DNA from 2 places in the Variovorax sp. KBS0712 genome. Region 1 is predicted to be linked to the other one. Evidence: riboswitches for the same ligand, from Rfam matches in the RefSeq annotation. Region 1 holds a riboswitch; the other holds the start of a gene.
What was found. A riboswitch is a leader RNA that binds a small molecule or an ion and turns the genes downstream of it on or off. The one in region 1 is predicted to bind glycine.
Positions count from the first base shown of each region.

Region 2: it holds a riboswitch for glycine, as region 1 does, so the genes downstream of both, gcvT (glycine cleavage system aminomethyltransferase GcvT) here and FFI97_RS27700 (D-amino acid dehydrogenase) in region 1, are expected to answer to the same signal.

Region 1 is NZ_VCCD02000003.1:619,618-629,422, reverse strand. It holds gene FFI97_RS27715 (PhaM family polyhydroxyalkanoate granule multifunctional regulatory protein) at 1-171, shown strand, start outside; gene FFI97_RS27710 (FIST C-terminal domain-containing protein) at 221-1,501, shown strand; gene FFI97_RS27705 (RtcB family protein) at 1,712-3,127, shown strand; gene FFI97_RS27700 (D-amino acid dehydrogenase) at 3,147-4,454, opposite strand; glycine riboswitch at 4,546-4,652, opposite strand; glycine riboswitch at 4,696-4,787, opposite strand; gene rfbB (dTDP-glucose 4,6-dehydratase) at 4,906-5,985, shown strand; gene rfbD (dTDP-4-dehydrorhamnose reductase) at 5,982-6,872, shown strand; gene rfbA (glucose-1-phosphate thymidylyltransferase RfbA) at 6,912-7,799, shown strand; gene rfbC (dTDP-4-dehydrorhamnose 3,5-epimerase) at 7,796-8,344, shown strand; gene FFI97_RS27675 (glycosyltransferase family 61 protein) at 8,527-9,805, shown strand, end outside.
Region 2 is NZ_VCCD02000001.1:2,271,338-2,281,142, forward strand. It holds gene denD (D-erythronate dehydrogenase) at 1-770, shown strand, start outside; gene FFI97_RS10445 (TRAP transporter substrate-binding protein) at 826-1,800, shown strand; gene FFI97_RS10450 (TRAP transporter small permease) at 1,881-2,393, shown strand; gene FFI97_RS10455 (TRAP transporter large permease) at 2,404-3,696, shown strand; gene FFI97_RS10460 (AraC family transcriptional regulator) at 3,733-4,512, opposite strand; partial or broken gene FFI97_RS10465 (MFS transporter) at 4,709-5,811, shown strand; gene FFI97_RS10470 (hypothetical protein) at 6,072-6,545, shown strand; gene FFI97_RS10475 (hypothetical protein) at 6,642-7,178, shown strand; glycine riboswitch at 7,210-7,296, shown strand; glycine riboswitch at 7,313-7,417, shown strand; gene gcvT (glycine cleavage system aminomethyltransferase GcvT) at 7,465-8,637, shown strand; gene gcvH (glycine cleavage system protein GcvH) at 8,709-9,080, shown strand; gene gcvP (aminomethyl-transferring glycine dehydrogenase) at 9,139-9,805, shown strand, end outside.

The DNA of each region.
Region 1 (9,805 bases):
CCGCTGGCCGACGCCGTGGGGCAGGTCATCGGCAAGGCGACGGCGGCGCGCAAGCCGGCCGCCAAGACCGCCGCGAAGAAAGCTGCAGCGAAAAAAGCCGCGCCGGCACCCGCCGCGCGCAAGAAAACCACGTCCACCGCCGCGCGCAAGCGAACCTCCGGCCGGCGCTGACGTCTTACAGACACCTTTCCAGACGACGACGCACGGGTCGGTACGCACCATGAAACTGTTTCCCACCGGCCATGCCACCCACCCGCAATGGCGCATGGCCGCCGGCCTCGTGCTGGCCCAGTTGCGCGCGCAGATGGCGCTGCCCGACTACGCGTCGAACCCGACGCTCGGGCTGCTCTACATCACCGACCACTACGCGGCCGAGGCGCAGGAGATCCTCGATCACCTGAGCGCCGAGCTGCCCGAGGTCACCGACTGGTCGGGCACCGTCGGCATCGGCGTGTCGGCCAACAACGCCGAGTACTTCGACGAGCCCGGCCTGAGCCTGATGCTGTGCGCGCTGCCCAGCGACCAGTACCGCGTGTTCTCCGGCGTGGCGCCGCTGGGCAGCTCCGAAATGAGCGGCTTCGAGGCACACACCGCGCTCGTGCACGCCGACCCGGCCACGCCCGACCTGGGCGAGCTCATCGCCGAGATGGCGGGCCGCACCGACACCGGCTACCTGTTCGGCGGGCTCTCGTCCGGCCGTGGCGGGGCGCTGCAGTTCGCGGTCGGCGGCAACGGCAACATCCGCGGCCACGGTGCGGCGGGCGGTGTGTTCTCGGGCGGCTTGTCGGGCGTGGTGTTCGGCGAGGGCGTGCGGCTGGTGTCGCGCGTCACGCAGGGCTGCCAGCCGCTGCGCACCGGCGGCGCGCGCGAGCGCGAGATCACCGAGGCCGACGGCAACCTGCTGCTGTCGCTCGATGGCGAGCCGGCGCTCGACGTGCTGCTGGCCGACCTGCAGGTGTCGCTCGACCGGCCGCAGGAAGCCATCGACGCCGTGCGCAACACGCTGGTCGGCCTGGCCGACGCGGGCAGCGACGGCATCCGCCGCACCGGCGACCTGGGCGCCGACGTGCTGGTGCGCCACATCATCGGGCTCGACCCCACGCGGCGCGGCATCGCCATTGCCGACAACGCCGAGGCCGGCATGCGGCTGAGTTTCTGCCGCCGCAACGCGCAGGCGGCGCGCGCCGACCTGATGCGCATCTGCGCCGAAATTCGTGAAGAGCTCGAGCCCGAAGAACAGACGCTGGCCACGGCGCGCGCCGTGGCAGCCGGCGAGGCCGAGGCCGCGCCGCATCCCGCGCGGCGCATCGCGGGCGCGGTGTACGTGAGCTGCTCGGGGCGCGGCGGCCCGCACTTCGGTGCGCCGGGCGCCGAACTGCAGATCGTGCGGCATGCGCTGGGCGACGTGCCGCTGGTCGGCTTCTTCGCCGCGGGCGAAATCGCACGCCACCACCTGTACGGCTACACCGGCGTGTTGACGGTGTTCACGGCGCCGGACTGACTGACTGACGGGAAAAAACGACGCGCGCGCCTGCGCACTGTGTTCGCAGGCGCTTCGCGTCGCTAGAATCCGCCCGCTTTCTTGAATCTCTGCTGCTGCAAGAAAGAGTGATCCGCGCGCCCCGAGGCACGCGGTCGATCTCTTTCGCCCCGCCACGCGATGTGACGGGGCCCGGAAACCGACACGGTTTCCCCGAATGGAATTGCAGCCATGGGCAGCCCTACCCACAGTCATTTTTCGAGACTCCAGCGCGCCTTTTCGCGCGCGAACATCGCCGTCGATTACCGCGACGGCATCTATCACCTGCGCAACGAAGCCGCGCAGGCGACCGTGCTTCTGCCGCAGAGCCTGCCGCTGGAAGAGAAAGCAGTGAACCAGCTGCTGGCCTTCGCCAGCGTGCGCTCGCCCGACGGCGCGCACGGTGTGTGCAAGGCCTGCGCGACGCCGGACTTTCATCCGGGCTCGGTTGCGCCGGTGGGCAGCGTGGTCGCGACCGATGGCGACTTCGTGATTCCCGCCGCAGTCGGCACCGACATCAACTGCGGCATGCGCCTGCTGACCACCGGCCTCACGCTGGACCAGGTGGCGCCGCACAAGACGCAGTTGCTCGCGCGGCTCACACGCAGCCTGCTCGACAACGGGCGCGACGTGCCGGTGCACACGGCGGCGTTTCGCGCGCTGTTCGACGAAGGGCCGGCCGCGTTCCTGGACGCCGTGCGCAACGACGGGCTCTGGGCGGCCTGCGACCGCGACCGGCTGCAGGCCGAGATCGGCGCGTGCATCGGCCTGGCGAGCTTCGGCGGGCAGTCGCGGCACGCACCGTCGGCCTACACCGGCGCGCGCCACGAGGTGTTCCGCGACCCGTGCCTCGGCACGCCGGGCAGCGGCAACCACTTCGTCGAGTTGCAGGTGGTCGACCAGGTGATGGACCGGCACGCGGCGTATCGCGCGGGGCTCAAGGCGGGCGAGGTCGTGGTGATGATCCACAGCGGCTCGCGCGACATCGGGTTCCATGTCGGCGGCCGCTGGATGGACCGCGCGCGGGCTGAATGGCCGCAGGGCCTGCGCCATCCGAAGAGCGGGCTGTACGGGCTGGCCGGGCCGCTGGCGCAGGAGTACCTCGAAGCCATGGGCGTGGCCGCGCGCTATGCGTGGGCCAACCGGGTCGTGCTGGCCGAGCTGGTGCGCAAGGACTTCGCCGAGCTGCTGGGCGCCACGGCGTCGACGCTGGTGGTCGACGTGCCGCACAACGTGGTGCTGCGCGAGCACGGCATGAACATCCATCGCAAGGGCGCGACGCCGGCGCATGCGGGCGACCTCGCGCTGATTCCCGGGTCGATGGGCGATCACTCGTACCTTGCGACCGGGCTGGGGCATGAGGACTGGCTGTGGTCGTGCAGCCACGGCGCCGGCCGGCGCATGCGTCGGCAGGAAGTGCGCGCGATGCGGCCCGCACCCGGCGACGCCGATGCCAGCTGGCAATGCGTGACGCTGCGCGAAGAGCGCCGCATCGAAGAGGCGCCGCAGGCCTACAAGCCGATCGGCGCGGTGATCGAGGCGCAGGAAAGCGCGGGGCTCATCCGCTGCGCCGTGCGGCTCAAGCCCTGGGTCACGTTCAAGGCATGACCCGAGGGCGCGTGTCGTGTCAGCCCAGTGCGGGTTGCACGGCGCGCGGCGCGGGCGCCGGCATGCCGGCGAACGCGAAATCGACCTCGGGCGCCAGCCCGCTCACGATGCGCGCGATCGACTTGCCCGAGCCGCAGGCGTGCGTCCAGCCGAGCGTGCCGTGGCCGGTGTTGAGGAACAGGTTCGGCAGCTTGGTCTTGCCGATCAGCGGCACGTTGCTCGGCGTGGCCGGGCGCAGGCCGGTCCAGAACTGCGCGCGCTCGGTGTCGCCGGCGCCGGGGAAGAGTTCTTCGACGCGCCGCACGATGGCTTCGCAGCGCACGCGGTTCAGGTCGCGGTCGTAGCCGTTGAGCTCGGCCGTGCCGGCGATGCGCAGGCGGTCGCCCGACTCCGACGTGTAGCGAGAGAACACCAGCTTGTATTCGTCGTCGGTCAGCGAGACCTGGTGCGCCTTCGATGCGTCCTTCACGGGCAGCGTCACCGAGTAGCCCTTGGCCGGGTAGATCGGCAGGCGGATGCCCAGCGGCGCGGCGTACAGCGGGCTCAACGAACCCATCGCAAGCACGAAGGCATCGCCGCGGATGCGCTGGAAGCGGCCTTCGTTGTCGGTCGCCTCGACGTGGTCGATGCTGCCGCCGGCTTCGCGCAGCGCGGTCACCGTGTGGCTCATGAGGAACTTCACGCCGGCCGCCTCGGCCAGCTTCACGAGTTCGCGCGCGAAGCGGTTGGCGTCGCCCGATTCGTCTTCGGCGGTGTAGGTGGCGCCGGCGAGTTGCGGACGGATGTGGGCGAGGGCGGGTTCGATCCTGATGGCCTCGTCGGCCGAGATGACCAGGCGTTCGCAGCCCAGGGCACGCATCTGCTCGGCGGGCGCGAGGGCGCCGTCGAATTCTTTTTGCGTCGTGTAGAAGTGCAGGATGCCTTGCGTGCGCTGGTCATAGTTCAGGCCGGTGTCTCGACGCAATTGCTGCAACATTTCCCGGCTGTATGTACCGAGACGAACGATCTGTTCGATGTTGTGGCGGGTGCGCGCGGGGGGGCACTCGCGCAAGAACTGCAGGCCCCAGAGCCACTGGCGCATGTCGGCGCGGATGCGAAAGAGCAGTGGCGCATCTTCCTTGCCGAGCCATTGCAGCACCTTCAGCGGCGCGCTCGGATTGGCCCAGGGTTCCGCATGGCTGACCGAGATCTGGCCGCCGTTGGCGAAGCTGGTTTCGGCGGCCGGGGTGGCCTGCCGGTCGATCACGGTCACCTCGTGGCCGAGTTGCTGGAGGTAGTAGGCCGAAGTCACGCCGAGCAGGCCGGCGCCAAGAACGATCACACGCATTGCAAGTACCTTTGAGTTTGCAGCGCTTGAACGGCGGGCGTGGAGTGCTATTGAAAAAATAGCGAGCAACCGGACGGCCGATGTCCAAGTTGCCGCTCCCCCTGTCCTCGGTACCTGAGAGATTCACCCTGCTGCACCCGCAGCGGGTTTGCTCCTTCGGTGCGCCACATGGCGTGGCGGCTCTCCAGACGGCTGTATCGATGAGTGCAGTACTGACCCCTTGCCGAAGTTCCTGGGCGTTGCCTGGAATGTCGTCGGGCCGACCTGAGCGTTTATGGGAGTTTGCGCCTTCGGTAGGGCCTCCGTGGAGGCCCGCTCTCCTGCAATTGTTGGCGATTGTAGGCGGGCCCCGCAAGCCGGCCAAGCCCTGTACATCGGCACTTCACACCGATGGGATAATTGAATGTTGATTTTTGGTAAAGCAAACTTTTTTCTACATGCAGGGGACTCCATGATCCTGGTTACCGGCGGCGCAGGCTTCATTGGCGCCAATTTCGTGCTCGACTGGATCGCGCAGGGCAACGAGCCCGTCGTGAACCTCGACAAGCTGACCTATGCGGGCAACCTCGAGACCCTCGCGTCGCTCAAGGGCAACGCGAACCACGTCTTCGTGCAGGGCGACATCGGCGACAGCGCGCTGCTCGATCGCCTGCTGGCCGAGCACAAACCCCGTGCCGTTGTGAACTTTGCCGCGGAATCGCATGTGGATCGCTCGATCCACGGCCCGGAAGACTTTGTGCAGACCAACGTGCTCGGCACCTTCCGCCTGCTCGAATCGGTGCGCGGTTACTGGAACGCCCTGCCGGCCGACCAGAAGGCGGCCTTCCGCTTCCTGCATGTGTCGACCGACGAGGTCTACGGCTCGCTCTCCAAGACCGACCCGGCCTTCACCGAAGAGAACAAGTACGAGCCCAACAGCCCGTACTCGGCCAGCAAGGCCGCCAGCGACCACCTCGTGCGCGCCTGGCACCACACCTACGGCCTGCCGGTGGTCACCACCAACTGCTCGAACAACTACGGCCCGTTCCACTTCCCCGAGAAGCTGATCCCGCTGATGATCGTCAACGCACTGGCCGGCAAGAACCTGCCCGTGTACGGCGACGGCATGCAGGTGCGCGACTGGCTCTACGTGAAGGACCACTGCAGCGCCATCCGCCGCGTGCTCGAGGCCGGCAAGCTCGGCGAGACCTACAACGTCGGCGGCTGGAACGAGAAGCCCAACATCGAGATCGTCAACACCGTGTGCGCGCTGCTCGACGAACTGAGCCCCCGCGCCGACGGAAAGCCGTACAAGGAACAGATCACCTACGTCACGGACCGCCCGGGCCACGACCGTCGCTACGCCATCGATGCACGCAAGCTCGAGCGCGAACTCGGCTGGAAGCCCGCCGAGACCTTCGACACCGGCATCCGCAAGACCGTCCAGTGGTACCTCGCGAACGGCGAGTGGGTGCGCAACGTGCAAAGCGGCGCGTACCGTGAATGGGTCGAGAAGCAGTACGACGCCACACCCGCAAAGGTTTCCGCATGAAGTTGCTGCTGCTCGGCAAAGGTGGACAGGTCGGCTGGGAGCTGCAGCGCAGCCTCGCACCGCTCGGCGAAGTGGTCGCACTGGACTTCGACAGCACCGACTTCCACGCCGACTTCAGCCGCCCCGAGCAGCTGGCCGCAACCGTGCTGGCGGTGCGCCCCGACGTCATCGTCAATGCCGCCGCGCACACCGCCGTCGACAAGGCCGAGAGCGAGCCCGACTTCGCGCGCAAGCTCAACGCCACCTCGCCCGGCGTGGTGGCCGAGGCGGCGCAGCAGATTGGTGCGCTGATGGTGCATTACTCCACCGACTATGTCTTCGACGGCAGCGGCACCCGCCCCTGGAAGGAAGATGACGCGACCGGTCCGCTCAGCGTGTACGGCCAGACCAAGCTCGAAGGCGAGCAGCTGGTGGTGCGGCATTGCGCGAAGCACCTGATCTTTCGCACCAGCTGGGTGTACGCCGCACGCGGCGGCAACTTCGCCAAGACCATGCTGCGCCTGGCCAAGGAGCGCGACAAGCTCACGGTCATCGACGACCAGTTCGGCGCTCCCACCGGTGCCGAGTTGCTGGCCGACATCACCGCGCACGCCATCCGCGCCACCTTGCAGGACCCGGCCAAGGCCGGCCTGTACCACGCCATCGCCGGCGGCGAGACCACGTGGCACGGCTACGCGCGCTTCGTGCTCGAGATGGCGCAGCAGGCCGGCGTCGAACTCAAGGCCGGCCCGCAGGCCGTGGAGGCCGTGCCCACCAGCGCCTTTCCGACGCCCGCGAAGCGGCCGCACAACTCGCGGCTCGACACCACCAAGCTGCAGACCACCTTCGGTCTGCGCCTGCCGCCATGGCAGGAAGGCGTGGCACGCATGCTGCGCGAGACGCTCTGACCGACTGATTTTTCCTGCCCCTCACAGAAGAAGACTCCCATGACGCAACGCAAAGGCATCATCCTTGCCGGTGGCTCCGGCACCCGCCTGCACCCGGCCACGCTCGCCATGAGCAAGCAACTGCTGCCGGTGTACGACAAGCCCATGATCTATTACCCGCTGAGCACCCTGATGCTCGGCGGCATGCGCGACATCCTGATCATCAGCACGCCGCAGGACACGCCGCGCTTCCAGCAGCTGCTGGGCGACGGCAGCCAGTGGGGCATCAACCTGCAGTACGCGGTGCAGCCGAGTCCCGATGGCCTGGCGCAGGCGTTCATCATCGGCGACAAGTTCGTGGGGAACTCGCCGAGTGCGCTGGTGTTGGGGGACAACATCTTCTATGGGCATGACTTTGCCCATCTGCTGGGCGGCGCCGACGCGCAGGACGCGGGAGCCACTGTTTTCGCGTACCACGTGCATGACCCGGAGCGGTATGGCGTGGTCGCATTCGATGCACAAGGCAAGGCCAGCAGCATCGAGGAAAAGCCGCTCAAGCCCAAGAGCAACTACGCCGTGACGGGCCTGTACTTCTACGACAACCAGGTCATCGACATCGCCAAGGCCGTGAAGCCGAGTGCGCGAGGCGAGCTTGAGATCACGGCCGTCAATCAGGCGTACCTCGATCTTGGCCGGCTCAACGTGCAGATCATGCAGCGCGGCTACGCCTGGCTCGATACCGGCACGCATGAAAGCCTGCTGGAGGCCGGGCAGTTCATCGCGACGCTGGAGCATCGGCAGGGGCTCAAGATCGCGTGCCCCGAAGAGATCGCGTGGCGCCATGGGTTCATCGACAACGAACAACTGGCCAAGCTTGCAGCACCGTTGCAGAAGAATGGCTACGGCAAGTACCTCAGCCATTTGCTGGCCGAAGGTGTGCGCTCATGAAGGTCACGCAGACGGCCATCGCCGACGTGTTGCTGATCGAACCCAAGGTGTTCGGCGACGCACGCGGGTTTTTCTTCGAGAGCTTCAATCAGAAGGCTTTCGACGAAGCCGTCGGCCAGCGCGTCGACTTCGTTCAGGACAACCACTCGCGCTCCACCAAGGGGGTCTTGCGAGGCCTCCATTACCAGGTGCAGCAACCACAGGGAAAACTGGTGCGCGTGGTTCGAGGGGCGGTGTTCGACGTGGCGGTGGACATCCGTCGGTCGTCGCCGACCTTCGGGCAATGGGTGGGCAGTGAACTGTCGGAAGATAACCATCGGCAGTTGTGGGTTCCGCCGGGTCTCGCGCACGGCTTCCTGGTGCTCAGCGAGTCGGCTGATTTTCTGTACAAGACGACGGACTACTACGCACCGGCGCACGAGCGCTGCATTGCGTGGAACGACCCCACGTTGGCGATCGAGTGGCCTGACACGGGCATCGCGCCGAAGCTGTCCGCCAAGGACGCGGCAGCGCCGCCCTTCCTGAGCGCCGAAATTCCCGGCTGAACACAGGTCGACCAGCAGCCGGTTTGCGGCGTTTTCTTCAGAGCCCTTCCCACGCGGGCCATCTCAAAAATATTCCAATTCCAGATGAGACAACTTGCTGACTTCAACGGGCTGGTCGCGTACGGGTGCCTGTGCAAGGGGATCGCCATCGGTCGTCCGGACGACATCAGGGCCGCACAGCCGTGAAAAGTTCGCCTGCCATCAAGGAAAAGAAAGAGAGCTTGCTGGACGCCGCAAAAGGGGCGCTTCGCAAGCGGCTGCCGCGCAAGACGCCGCAGCTGGTGGAGCTTTTCGACGCAGCCTGGTACCTCAAGGGGCTGCCGGACCGTGCACTGATCGCCAACCCGTGGGAGCACTATCTGGGAGGGGGATTCCTGAGGGGAAATCCCAATCCCATGTTCGATACCACCTGGTATCTCGATCGCCACCCCGAATTGCGTGCGGCGGAAAAGAACCCGCTGGCCCACTATCTTGAAATTGGAGAGCGTGCAGGGGATGCGCCCAGCGCGAGGTTCGACCCGCAGTGGTATCTGGATGAATACCCCGATGTCGCCGCCACGCAATTGAGCCCGTTGCTGCATTATTTGAAATTCGGTGCGGCCGAGGGGCGTTTGCCGGCACGGCTGGCGCATTTCGATTCTGTTCCTGCCTTGTCCGAATTCATGGGAGCGTTGGCGCCGTCCTATGCGGCGCGGCCTTGTTCCGTCGATCTGCCGGTTGACTCGGTTTTTTCAGTGGCGTCTCAGGCTGGCGGCGCGGGACGGATTGTTCATCGCATTGCACCCGGGTTTTGCGAGGGTCTTGATGGCCCCCCGGATTATCCGAAGGTCGGATTTGTCGCCGAAATCAACGACGCGACGACCATTGCGGGAACCCGCTATCTGATCGGGCCGACGAATTCTTTGCTGCATGACGAAAATGCGCATTTCCTGTGCAGAGAAGACGCCGCCATCAAATATGGAAAGGCGAAGCGCGCAGCGGCACCTGGACATCTGCATATCGAGGTGAGCGCTCGGCAGGCTGCCTGGATAGAGCGCGGGTTTCACATCATGCATGAGTATGAAAATAATTACTTTCATTTCATTGCGGAAACGCTTCCAAGAATGCTGCTGGCGGAAGAGGCTGATGTGCCTTTGAATGTGCCTTTTCTTTGTACAGAAGGCCTTCACCCCAACATCGCGAAGCTGCTTGAGTTGGCCAATCTTGAGCAACGTCCGGTCATCCTGCTGGAGTCGGGGACTTTGTATCGCGTGAAGCAGATGTACTATCCCTCTGACATGACTTCGGTTGTGGATGCCTACCATGGCGGTGAGATGGCTCGCCAGACGGGACTCGATGTCAATCGAATTCGTGCGGGCGTGGAAAGATGTCAACGCGCTTTTGCGACGAAAGATTTTTCGCGAGGGCGAAAGATTTTTGCAGCACGCAATGGCAGCTATCGAAAGCTATTGAATCAGCGAG
Region 2 (9,805 bases), on a different contig from region 1:
TCCACCTGGCAGCGGCCGTCAGCGGCGAATGCGAGGCCGACTTCGACCTGGGCATGCGCAGCAACTTCGCCGCCACGCACGGCCTGCTCGAGAAGCTGCGCGCGCTCGGCACGCGGCCGGTGCTGGTGTTCTCCAGCTCGCTCGCCGTGTTCGGCGATTCGCCCGAACAGCCGCTGCCCGCGCTCATCGACGACCACACGCTGCCCACGCCGCAGACCAGCTACGGCATCCAAAAATTCATCGGCGAGCAGCTGGTGGCCGACTACACGCGCAAGGGCTTCGTGCAGGGGCGCAGCGTGCGCCTCATGACGGTGAGCGTGCGCCCCGGCCTGCCCAACGGCGCGGCCTCGGGCTTCTTCAGCGGCATGATCCGCGAGCCGCTCGCCGGCCTGCGCGCGGCCTGCCCGGTGCCTGACGAGACGCCCGTGGCCATCGCCTCGCCGGCCCGGACCATCGAAGGCATCGTGCGCGCCGCCGAAGCCAGCGACGCCGACTGGGGCCCGCGCACCGCGCTCAACCTGCCCTCGCTGGCCACCACCGTGGGCGAAATGGCCGCCGCGCTCGAACGCGTGGCCGGCCGCGCCGCCACCGACCTGCTCGACCGCACGCCCGACGCCGCCATCCGCCGCATCGTGAAAACCTGGCCCGGACGCTTCGACACGCCGCGCGCGCGGGCCCTCGGCCTCACGGCCGACGAGAGCTTCGACGCGGTGATCCGCGCCTACGTCCGTGAAAGTCCCGACGCGGTCAAACTGGTTATTGGTGCATAGTCATTTCCTGACCTGCGCCTGACGCGCTTTCGACCCCCAACTCCCCGGAGACACCATGAAATTCGGCCACATCGCCGCCGCCTGCCTTTCGCTCGCCCTGGGCAGCGCCGCCCTCGCGCAGCAACCCACCGTTCTCAAGATCGGCTATGCGACGTCCAAGGAATCGCATTACGGCGTGGGCTCCACCGTGTTCTGCGAAGAGGTCGAGAAGAACACCCAGAACCGCTTCAAGTGCCAGCACTTCGCCAACTCGGCGCTGGGCGGCGAGCGCGAGCAGATCGAAGCGATCCAGCTGGGCACGCAAGACCTGCTGAACACCTCGACCGGCCCCGTGGGCAACTTCGTGCCCGAGGTCAAGATCGTCGACATCCCCTTCCTGTTCCGCGACTACGACCACGCCCGCAAGGTCATGGACGGCCCCATCGGCCAGGACATCCTGACCAAGTTCCCGAGCAAGGGCATCATCGCGCTGGCCTGGACGGAAAACGGCTTTCGCCACATGACGAACAGCAAGCGCGACATCGTCAAGCCCACCGACGCGGCCGGCCTGAAGATGCGCACCATGGAAAACAAGGTGCACATGGACGGCTACCGCACCTTCGGCATCCTGCCCACGCCGATGGCCTTCCCGGAACTCTTCGGCGCGCTGCAGCAAGGCACGGTCGACGGCCAGGAAAACCCGATTCCGGTGATCCTGTCCTCGAAGTTCTCGCAGGTGCAAAAGCACCTGTCGCTCACCGGCCACGTCTACTCGCCGGCGCTGCTGCTGCTGTCGCCCAAGGTGTGGAACAAGCTCTCGGACGCCGACAAGAAGGTGTTCACCGAAGCGGCGAAGAAGGCCTCGATCGCGCAGCGCAAGAAGGTCAACGACGACGAGAACAACGGCATCGCCCAGCTTGAGAAAGACGGCATGAAGGTCACGCGCACCGTCGACGGCGCGGCCTTCCGCGAAGCCCTGAAGCCGGCCTACGTGGGCTACGCCAAGGAATTCGGCGCCGACAACATCAAGAAGATCACGGACGTCAAGTAAGACTGCTCCGCCCCGACCGCGCCCGGCCCGCCTCAGTGTGCCGGGCGCTTCGCATTTCCGACACCACAGAGAACCACAACGTGCAAGCTTTCGAGCGCTACTTTCTCGCCGCCAACCGGTGGGCGCTGATCCTCCTGCTGGCGGCCATGTCCGTCATCATCTTCACCAACGTCGTGCTGCGCTACACCACGAACCAGTCGATCGAATGGGCCGAAGAGGTGTCGCGCCACATGATGATCTGGCTCACCTTCCTGGGCGCCGGGCCCGTGCTGCGCTACGGCGGCCACATCGCGGTCGAGAACCTGCAGGACGCCCTGCCCCGGCCCGCGGCCGTGGCGGTGCGCATCGTGGTGGCCGGGCTGCTGTTCGCCTTCTTCGGCTTCATGGTCTGGTACGGCTGGCTCTACATGGAGCGCACGATGTTCCAGCTCACCGCCGTGACGCAGATTCCGTTTGCCTACATCTACAGCGCGATGCTGATCGGCGGCGTGCTGCTGATCGTGCACTGGCTGCTGGTGGTGCGCGGCTACGTGCTGAACCGCGAGTTCGCGTCGGACGCGCATTTCGACGCCAACGCGTCGGCCTCGCTGTAAGGAGAAGACCATGGATGCCAGCATTGTCCTGATCGTCTCCGCCTGCGTGTTCCTGGCCATCGGCGTGCCCGTGGCCTTCGCGCTCGGCCTGGCCACGGCCGCCACCCTGATCCTCGCGGAAAGCTACCCGCTGATGGTGCTGCTGAAGGAAACCTTCACCGGCATCGACAGCTTTCCGCTGATGGCCGTGCCCTTCTTCATCCTGGCCGCCGAGCTCATGAGCGGCGGCTCGCTCACCGAGGTGCTGCTGCGCTTCGCGGGCCAGTTCGTCGGCCACCGCCGCGGCGGGCTGGGCTACACCAACGTGGTGTCTCTGACCTTCTTCTCGGGCATCTCGGGCTCGGCGCTGGCCGACGCGGCCGGCCCCGGCTCGATGCTCATCAAGATGATGGACAAGGCCGGCTACGACCGCTCGTACGCGGCGGCGCTCACGGCCTCCACGGCCATCGTGGGGCCGATCATTCCGCCCTCGATCATCATGATCATCTACGCGCTGCAGGACGAAACGGTGTCGGTCGGCCAGCTGTTCGTGGCCGGCATCGTGCCGGGCATCCTGATCGCGGTGGCGATGTGCGTGGTGAACTTCTACGTCTCGAAGAAGCGCAACTACAAGGGCGACGGCCAGACGCCGCCGCTGCGCGAAATTCTCATCACGACGTGGAAGGCGATTCCCGCCATCCTGCTGCCGGTGGTGATCCTGGGCGGCATGCGCGCCGGCTGGTTCACGCCCACCGAAGCGTCGGTGGTGGCGGTGTTCTACGCGCTGGTGTGCGGCAAGTTCATCTACCGCACGCTCGAGTGGAAGATGCTGCCCGACATCCTGTCGCGCTCGGCCCTGCTGTCGGCGTCGGTGCTGATCATCATCGGCCTGTCGGCCTCGTTCGCGTGGGTGCTGACCATCGAAGGCATTCCGCAGCAGATGGCCGAATGGCTCATCAGCATGAACCTCTCGCCGTGGATGTTCCTGATCATCGTCAACGTGTTCCTGCTCTTGTTCGGCATCTTCATCGAGCCGCTGCCGGGCGTGATGGTGCTGGCGCCGATCCTGGCGCCGGTGGCGATCAAGCTGGGCGTCGACCCGGTGCACTTCGCGATGATCGTGATCTTCAACCTCACGCTGGGCATGATCACGCCGCCGGTGGGCGGGCTGCTGTTCGTCACCTGCAACGTGTCGAAGGTGCCGATGTCGGCGCTGGTGAAGGAACTGGTGCCCTTCCTGTGGGCGCACGGCGCGGTGCTGATGCTGCTGACCTTCGTGCCGATGCTCAGCACCTGGCTGCCGCGCGCGCTCGGGTTCAAGTAGCGGCGCAGGCCGCTCCCGCCCCCGCCTTCACCCGCCTCAGGCCGGCGGGTGCAGGTACTGGCTCGGCGGCACGCCGAGCGTGCGGCGGAACATCGCGGTGAAGGCGCTCGGGCTCTCGTAGCCGTGCGCCAGCGCCACCTCCAGGATCGACGCGCCCGCGGCCAGCCGCGGCAGGCTCAGCAGCAGCCGCGCCTGGCGGCACCATGCACCGAAAGTCATGCCGGTCTCGCGTTCGAACAGCCGCGCCAGCGTGCGCGCGTTCATGTGCAGCCGCACGGCCCAGCCGTCGAGCGTGGCGGGCTGCGCGGGGTCGCGGATGAACGCCTCGCACAGCGCGGCCAGGCGCGCGTGGCGCGGCATCGGCACATGCAGCGACAGCGCGGGCGCGGCCTCGATCTCGTCGAGGATCAGCTCCATCACGCGCTCGTCGCGCCCGCCCGGCGGGTAGTCCAGCGGCAGCGACACGGCCGCCACGATCAGCTCGCGCAACAGCGCCCCCACGTGGATCACGCGGCAGTCGGCCCCCAGGTCGGCCCGCGTGCCGGGCTCGACGAAGACCGTGCGCATCTTCACCTCGCCCGCCATGCGGATCTGGTGCGTCATGCCCGGCGGCACCCAGACGCCGCGCCCCGGCGGCACCACCCAGCTGCCGGCCGCGGCGCCGACCATCATCACGCCCGAAATCGCATGAATGAGCTGCCCGCGCCGGTGCGCATGCGGCGGAATGAAGGCGTCGCCCGCCGGATCGGTGGCCAGCACGGCGACCGCGCGCGGAGTCGATTCGCCCTCGTCGGGGCGCAGATTCAGTTTGTCCATTTCGCGACGATGTTTGCACATTCGTAGCGAGAACATCTTCCCATGGCTTCCTACGATGGCTCTTCTCCCTCTTTTTCTCCAACCGGACATCCAGGAAAGAAGCCATCGCATGAACACGCGCCGACTCGGGCTGCTCACCGGCACCCATGCCGTCAACGACCTCTACCAGGGCCTCGTGCCCGCGCTGCTGCCCTTCATGGTGCTGGAGCGCGGCTACAGCTACACGGCCGTGAGCGGCCTGATGCTGGCGGCCACCGGGCTGTCGAGCGTGGTGCAGCCGCTGTTCGGCCTGTACGCCGACCGCCACCCGCGCGCCTGGCTGGTGCCCGTGGGCTTCCTGGTGGCGGCGCTGGGCGTGGTGCTGGCGGGCCTGAGCCAGAGCTACCTGCTGACCTGGATCGCGGTCGCGCTGTGCGGGCTGGGCATCGCGGCCTACCACCCGCCCGCCACCGTGGCCGCGCGCGCGGCGGCGGCGCCTCGCAGAAGGCGATGAGCGTGTTCTCGGTGGGCGGCACCATCGGCGCCTCGTTCGCGCCCGTGCTGGCGGCCACGGTGGTCGGCGGCGGCAGCCTGTCGCGCAGCTATCTGCTGGGCATTCCCGCGCTGGCGATGGGCGTGGTGTGGGTCGCGGCGAACGCGCGGCGCAGCGCGGCGGCCCACCATGCGGCCACGGCGGCGCGCGCCGCGCAGGCCCGCGCCCAGGTGCTGAAGCCGCACAACGACTGGCGCGCCTTCAGCCTGCTGGTGGCGACCATCGTGGGCTGGTCGATCCCCTACGTCACGGTGCTGTCGATGCTCTCGCTGCGCATCACGCGCGACCTGCACGGCACCACCTTCCAAGGCGCCGCGGCGCTCACCGCCTTCACCGCCGCGGGGGCCGTGGGCACGCTGGCCGGCGGCTGGCTCGGCGACCGTACCGGGCGCATGGGCACGATCCGCTGCGGCTACCTGCTCGCGCTGCCGGCCATGGCGGGCCTCGTGCTCGCCTCCACGCCCGGCGCGGCGCTGGCCTGCACCGCGCTGCTCGGCATGAGCATGTTCCTGCCCTTCGCTGCGCAGGTGACGCTCGCGCAGGACTACCTGCCGCGCAACCCGGCCACCGCCAGCGGCATCACGCTCGGTCTCGCGCTCTCGGTCGGCGGGCTGGTGTCGCCGCTGTTCGGCCTGCTGTCGGATGCACGCGGGCTCGGCGTGACGCTCACGGTGGTGTTGTGCGTGCTGTGCGTCGCGACCGTGCTGGCCTTGCGGCTGCGCAACCGCACGGTGCAGGTGATGGCGGGCGAGGCTGCGGCGGCCTGAGTTGAGTTCCGTTCCCGCGCAACGGCAGCGCCCACCGTGCACAGGGCACTGGGTGCTTCCCGCAGCGAAATCAAGGAGGAGCCGAAGGCGGGGGACATTCGCGGAGGGAAGCACCCGGTGTCCTGTGCACGCGCCCTGAACCACGAACCACCGAAATCCGTGGGCGATTCCACGCCGCACGCCTGCTCTTTCACTGCCAGAATCGACGCAAGCTTCGACGTCGAGCCTGACAGACAAGAAGAAGGAAAGAGAAGGACGCCATGCACCGAATCGTCGCCCAGGGCAGCAGCCTTGTCGCTGCCGGCTTGCTGGCCACCGCCGGTATCGCGGCCACGCCGGCCGCCGCGCCCGTTGCAGCCGTTGCGCCAGCAGCCGCCCCCGCCAATCCCGTCACCCACCTCGCCGAAGTGGAAACCGCCGTGCGCGCCTGGGCCGCCGCCTGGTCCGCGCGCGACGTCGAGCGCTACCTCGCAGCCTACGCGAGCGACTTCACCCCCGCGCGCGGCCAGACCCGCGAGCGCTGGGAGGCCGACCGGCGCGCCCGCATCACGGGCAAGTCGCGCATCAGCGTGGGCATCGAGGGGCTGGTGATCAGCGTCCAGGGCACGTCGGCCAGCGCGCAGTTCCGGCAGGTCTACAGCGCCGACGCGCTCACCGAGACCGACCGCAAGACGCTCGAGCTGCAGCGCGTGGGCCCGCGCTGGCTGATCCGCAAGGAGAGCGCGGGCAACTGACGCGCACCGCCTTTTCCCTGTAAGGCAAATGGTTCACGAAGATGTCACCACTTGCAACGATGCTGCAGCCTTCGACCTCCGAAAGCTGTGGCCGCCATGTTCCCCACCAAGACCGAGAAGGCACGCGACGAACTCCAGGCCGGGCAGCGCACGCTCAGCCAGCGTGAGCGCGCCCTGCTGCTCATGGCCGACGGCCGGCGCTCTCTGACCGACTTCAGCCCGCTGTTCCCCAGCCGCGTCGAGGCCGAGCAGGCGATCCAGGGGCTGATGCAGCGCGGCTACCTGCAGGTCGCGCGCCCGGTCGCGCCGCCTCCTGCACCGGCCCCCACGCCCGTCCCCGCCGCCGAGCCGATCCAGGTCGCCACCTCGGCCGACAGCTTCGACGGCAAGCGCTCGCTGGCCACCACGCGCATGTTCCTGTTCGACATCTGCGAGCGCATGTTCGTGCGCCGCGACCCGCGCTTCGCCAACCAGATGCGCGACGCCCTGCGCGAGGCCCGCGACCGCGAAGCCATGCTGACCATCGCCGCGCTGATGCTCTCAGAGATCGAGAAGGCCGCCGGCCCCGAGCGCGCCGACTCGCTGCGCGAGCGCATCGACAAGCTGCTGCCGCCGGCCGAAACCGTGCACTGAGCCGCCAGCCCCGGCCCCGCGATCCACTACACTCGCCGGGTCAGGAGAGAGCCCCGCGCGACGGGGCCGCCGAAGGCGCAGGGGTTCCCCGAACGCTCAGGCAAAAGGACTGACAAGACGCCGGCAACCACCGGCGTTTCCTTGCTGGAGAGAGGCCGTGGCATTGCATGCGGCCCACCGAAGGAGCAAACCCCGATCGTGGGGCGAATCTCTCAGGTAAAGCGGACAGCAGGGGTGGCCCGTGGCGTTGCAGCCATGGATTTCGACTGCCCCTTTGGAGTGCCCCGTGGCCGCTTCTACCGCTTCTGACGCCCAACTTCTCAAGACCCCGCTGTACGACCTCCACGTCGAGTTGGGCGCCCGCATGGTGCCCTTTGCGGGCTATTCGATGCCGGTCCAGTACCCCGCCGGCCTCATGGCCGAGCACAAGCACACGCGCGACGCGGCCGGCCTGTTCGACATCTCGCACATGGGCCAGTTGCGCCTGGTCGGCCCCGACGCCGCCGCCGCGTTCGAAACCCTGATGCCCGTCGACGTGATCGACCTGCCCGCCGGCAAGCAGCGCTACGGCCTGCTGCTGAACGACGAGGGCGGCATCCTCGACGACCTGATGTTCTTCAACGAAGGCCACGGTTCGATCTTCGTGATCGTGAATGGCGCCTGCAAGGTGGCCGACATCGCCCACATCCAGGACAAGATCGGCGCGCGCTGCCAGGTGCAGCCCCTGCCCGACCACGCGCTGCTGGCACTGCAAGGCCCGCAGGCCGCGGCCACGCTGGCGCGCCTGTCGCCCGGTATCGAGCGCTTCGTGTTCATGACCGGCGGCGCGGTGCAGATCGGCGGCATCGCCGCCTTCGTCACCCGCAGCGGCTACACCGGCGAAGACGGCTTCGAGATCTCGGTGGCCGCAAAAGACGCCGACGCCCTCGCCCGCCTGCTGCTCGCACAGCCCGAGGTGAAGCCCGTCGGCCTGGGCGCGCGCAACTCGCTGCGGCTCGAAGCCGGCCTGTGCCTGTACGGCAACGACATCGACACCACCACCACCCCGGTCGAAGCCTCGCTCAACTGGGCGATCCAGAAGGTGCGCCGCGCCGGCGGTGCGCGCGAAGGCGGTTTCCCGGGCGCGGCCAAGGTGCTGGCCCAATTGGCTGCCGTCGCCTCGGGCGCGGCCGGCCACACCGACCACAAGACACTCACGCGCAAGCGCGTCGGCCTCGTGGCACTCGAACGCATTCCGGTGCGCGACGGCACGCTGCTGCAGTCGCTCGAAGGCCACGACATCGGCACCGTCACCAGCGGCCTGCTCGGCCCCACGGCCGACCGCTGCGTGGCCATGGGCTACGTGGCCGCCGCCTTCGCCGAGCCCGGCACGCGCGTGCAGGCCATCGTGCGCGGCAAGCCGGTGCCGATGGAGGTCTCGACCCTGCCTTTCGTGCCGACGCGCTACTACCGCGGCTGACCGACACTGAACCCCGCAGACCCGGCTAGGCTCTGCACCCCGATTCCATTTTTTCCACGAGGAGTTTTTTCATGAGCATCAAATACACCAAGGACCACGAATGGGTGGCGGCCGAAGGCGGCGCCGCCACCGTTGGCATCACCGTGCATGCGCAGGACGCGCTGGGCGACGTGGTGTTCGTCGACCTGCCTGAAGTGGGCAAGACCTTCGCGCAGGGCGAGGTCGCCGGTGTGGTCGAGTCGGTGAAGGCCGCCGCCGATGTGTTCATGCCCGTGTCGGGCGAGATCACCGAAGTCAACGAAGCGCTGCGCGCCGACCCGTCGCTGGCCAACAGCGACCCGCTGGCCGCCGGCTGGTTCTTCAAGGTCAAGCTGAGCGAACCCGCGCAGCTCGACGCCCTGCTCGACGCCGCCAGCTACGACAAGTTCGCCGCCGAATCCTGATCCGCTGAACAGCAGCTTCCTCGCACCTTCGTTCCTTCTCCCCCGAGCCTTCACCGCCATGCCGATTCCCGCCCTTCCCTCTTTGCAAGAACTAGAGAACGCCGAAGAATTCCTCGCCCGCCACATCGGCATCGATGCGGCGGACGAGGCGCGCATGCTGCCGGTGATCGGCTCGGAAACGCGCGCGGAGCTCATCGACGGCATCGTGCCGGCGGCCATCCGCCGTGCCCGGCCGATGCGCCTGCCCGCGCCGGTCACGGAGGCCGACGCGCTGGCCGAGCTGAAGGCGCTGGCGTCGAAGAACAAGGTGTTCAAGAGCTTCATCGGCCAGGGCTACTACGGCACGCACACGCCGGGCGTGATCCTGCGCAACATCCTGGAGAACCCCGCCTGGTACACCGCCTACACGCCCTACCAGGCCGAGATTTCGCAGGGCCGCATGGAAGCCCTGCTCAACTTCCAGACGATGGTGTGCGACCTCACGGGCATGGCCATCGCCAACGCCTCGATGCTCGACGAGGCCACGGCCGCCGCCGAGGCGATGACGCTCGCCAAGCGCAGCGTGAAGAGCAAGAGCAACGTGTTCCTGGTCTCTGGCGACTGCCACCCGCAGACCATCGAGGTCATCAAGACCCGCGCCGCGCCGCTGGGCATCGAGGTCAAGGTGAGCACCGTGTCGGAAACGCTGCCGCACCTGATGGTGAGCGGCGAATTCTTCGGCGTGC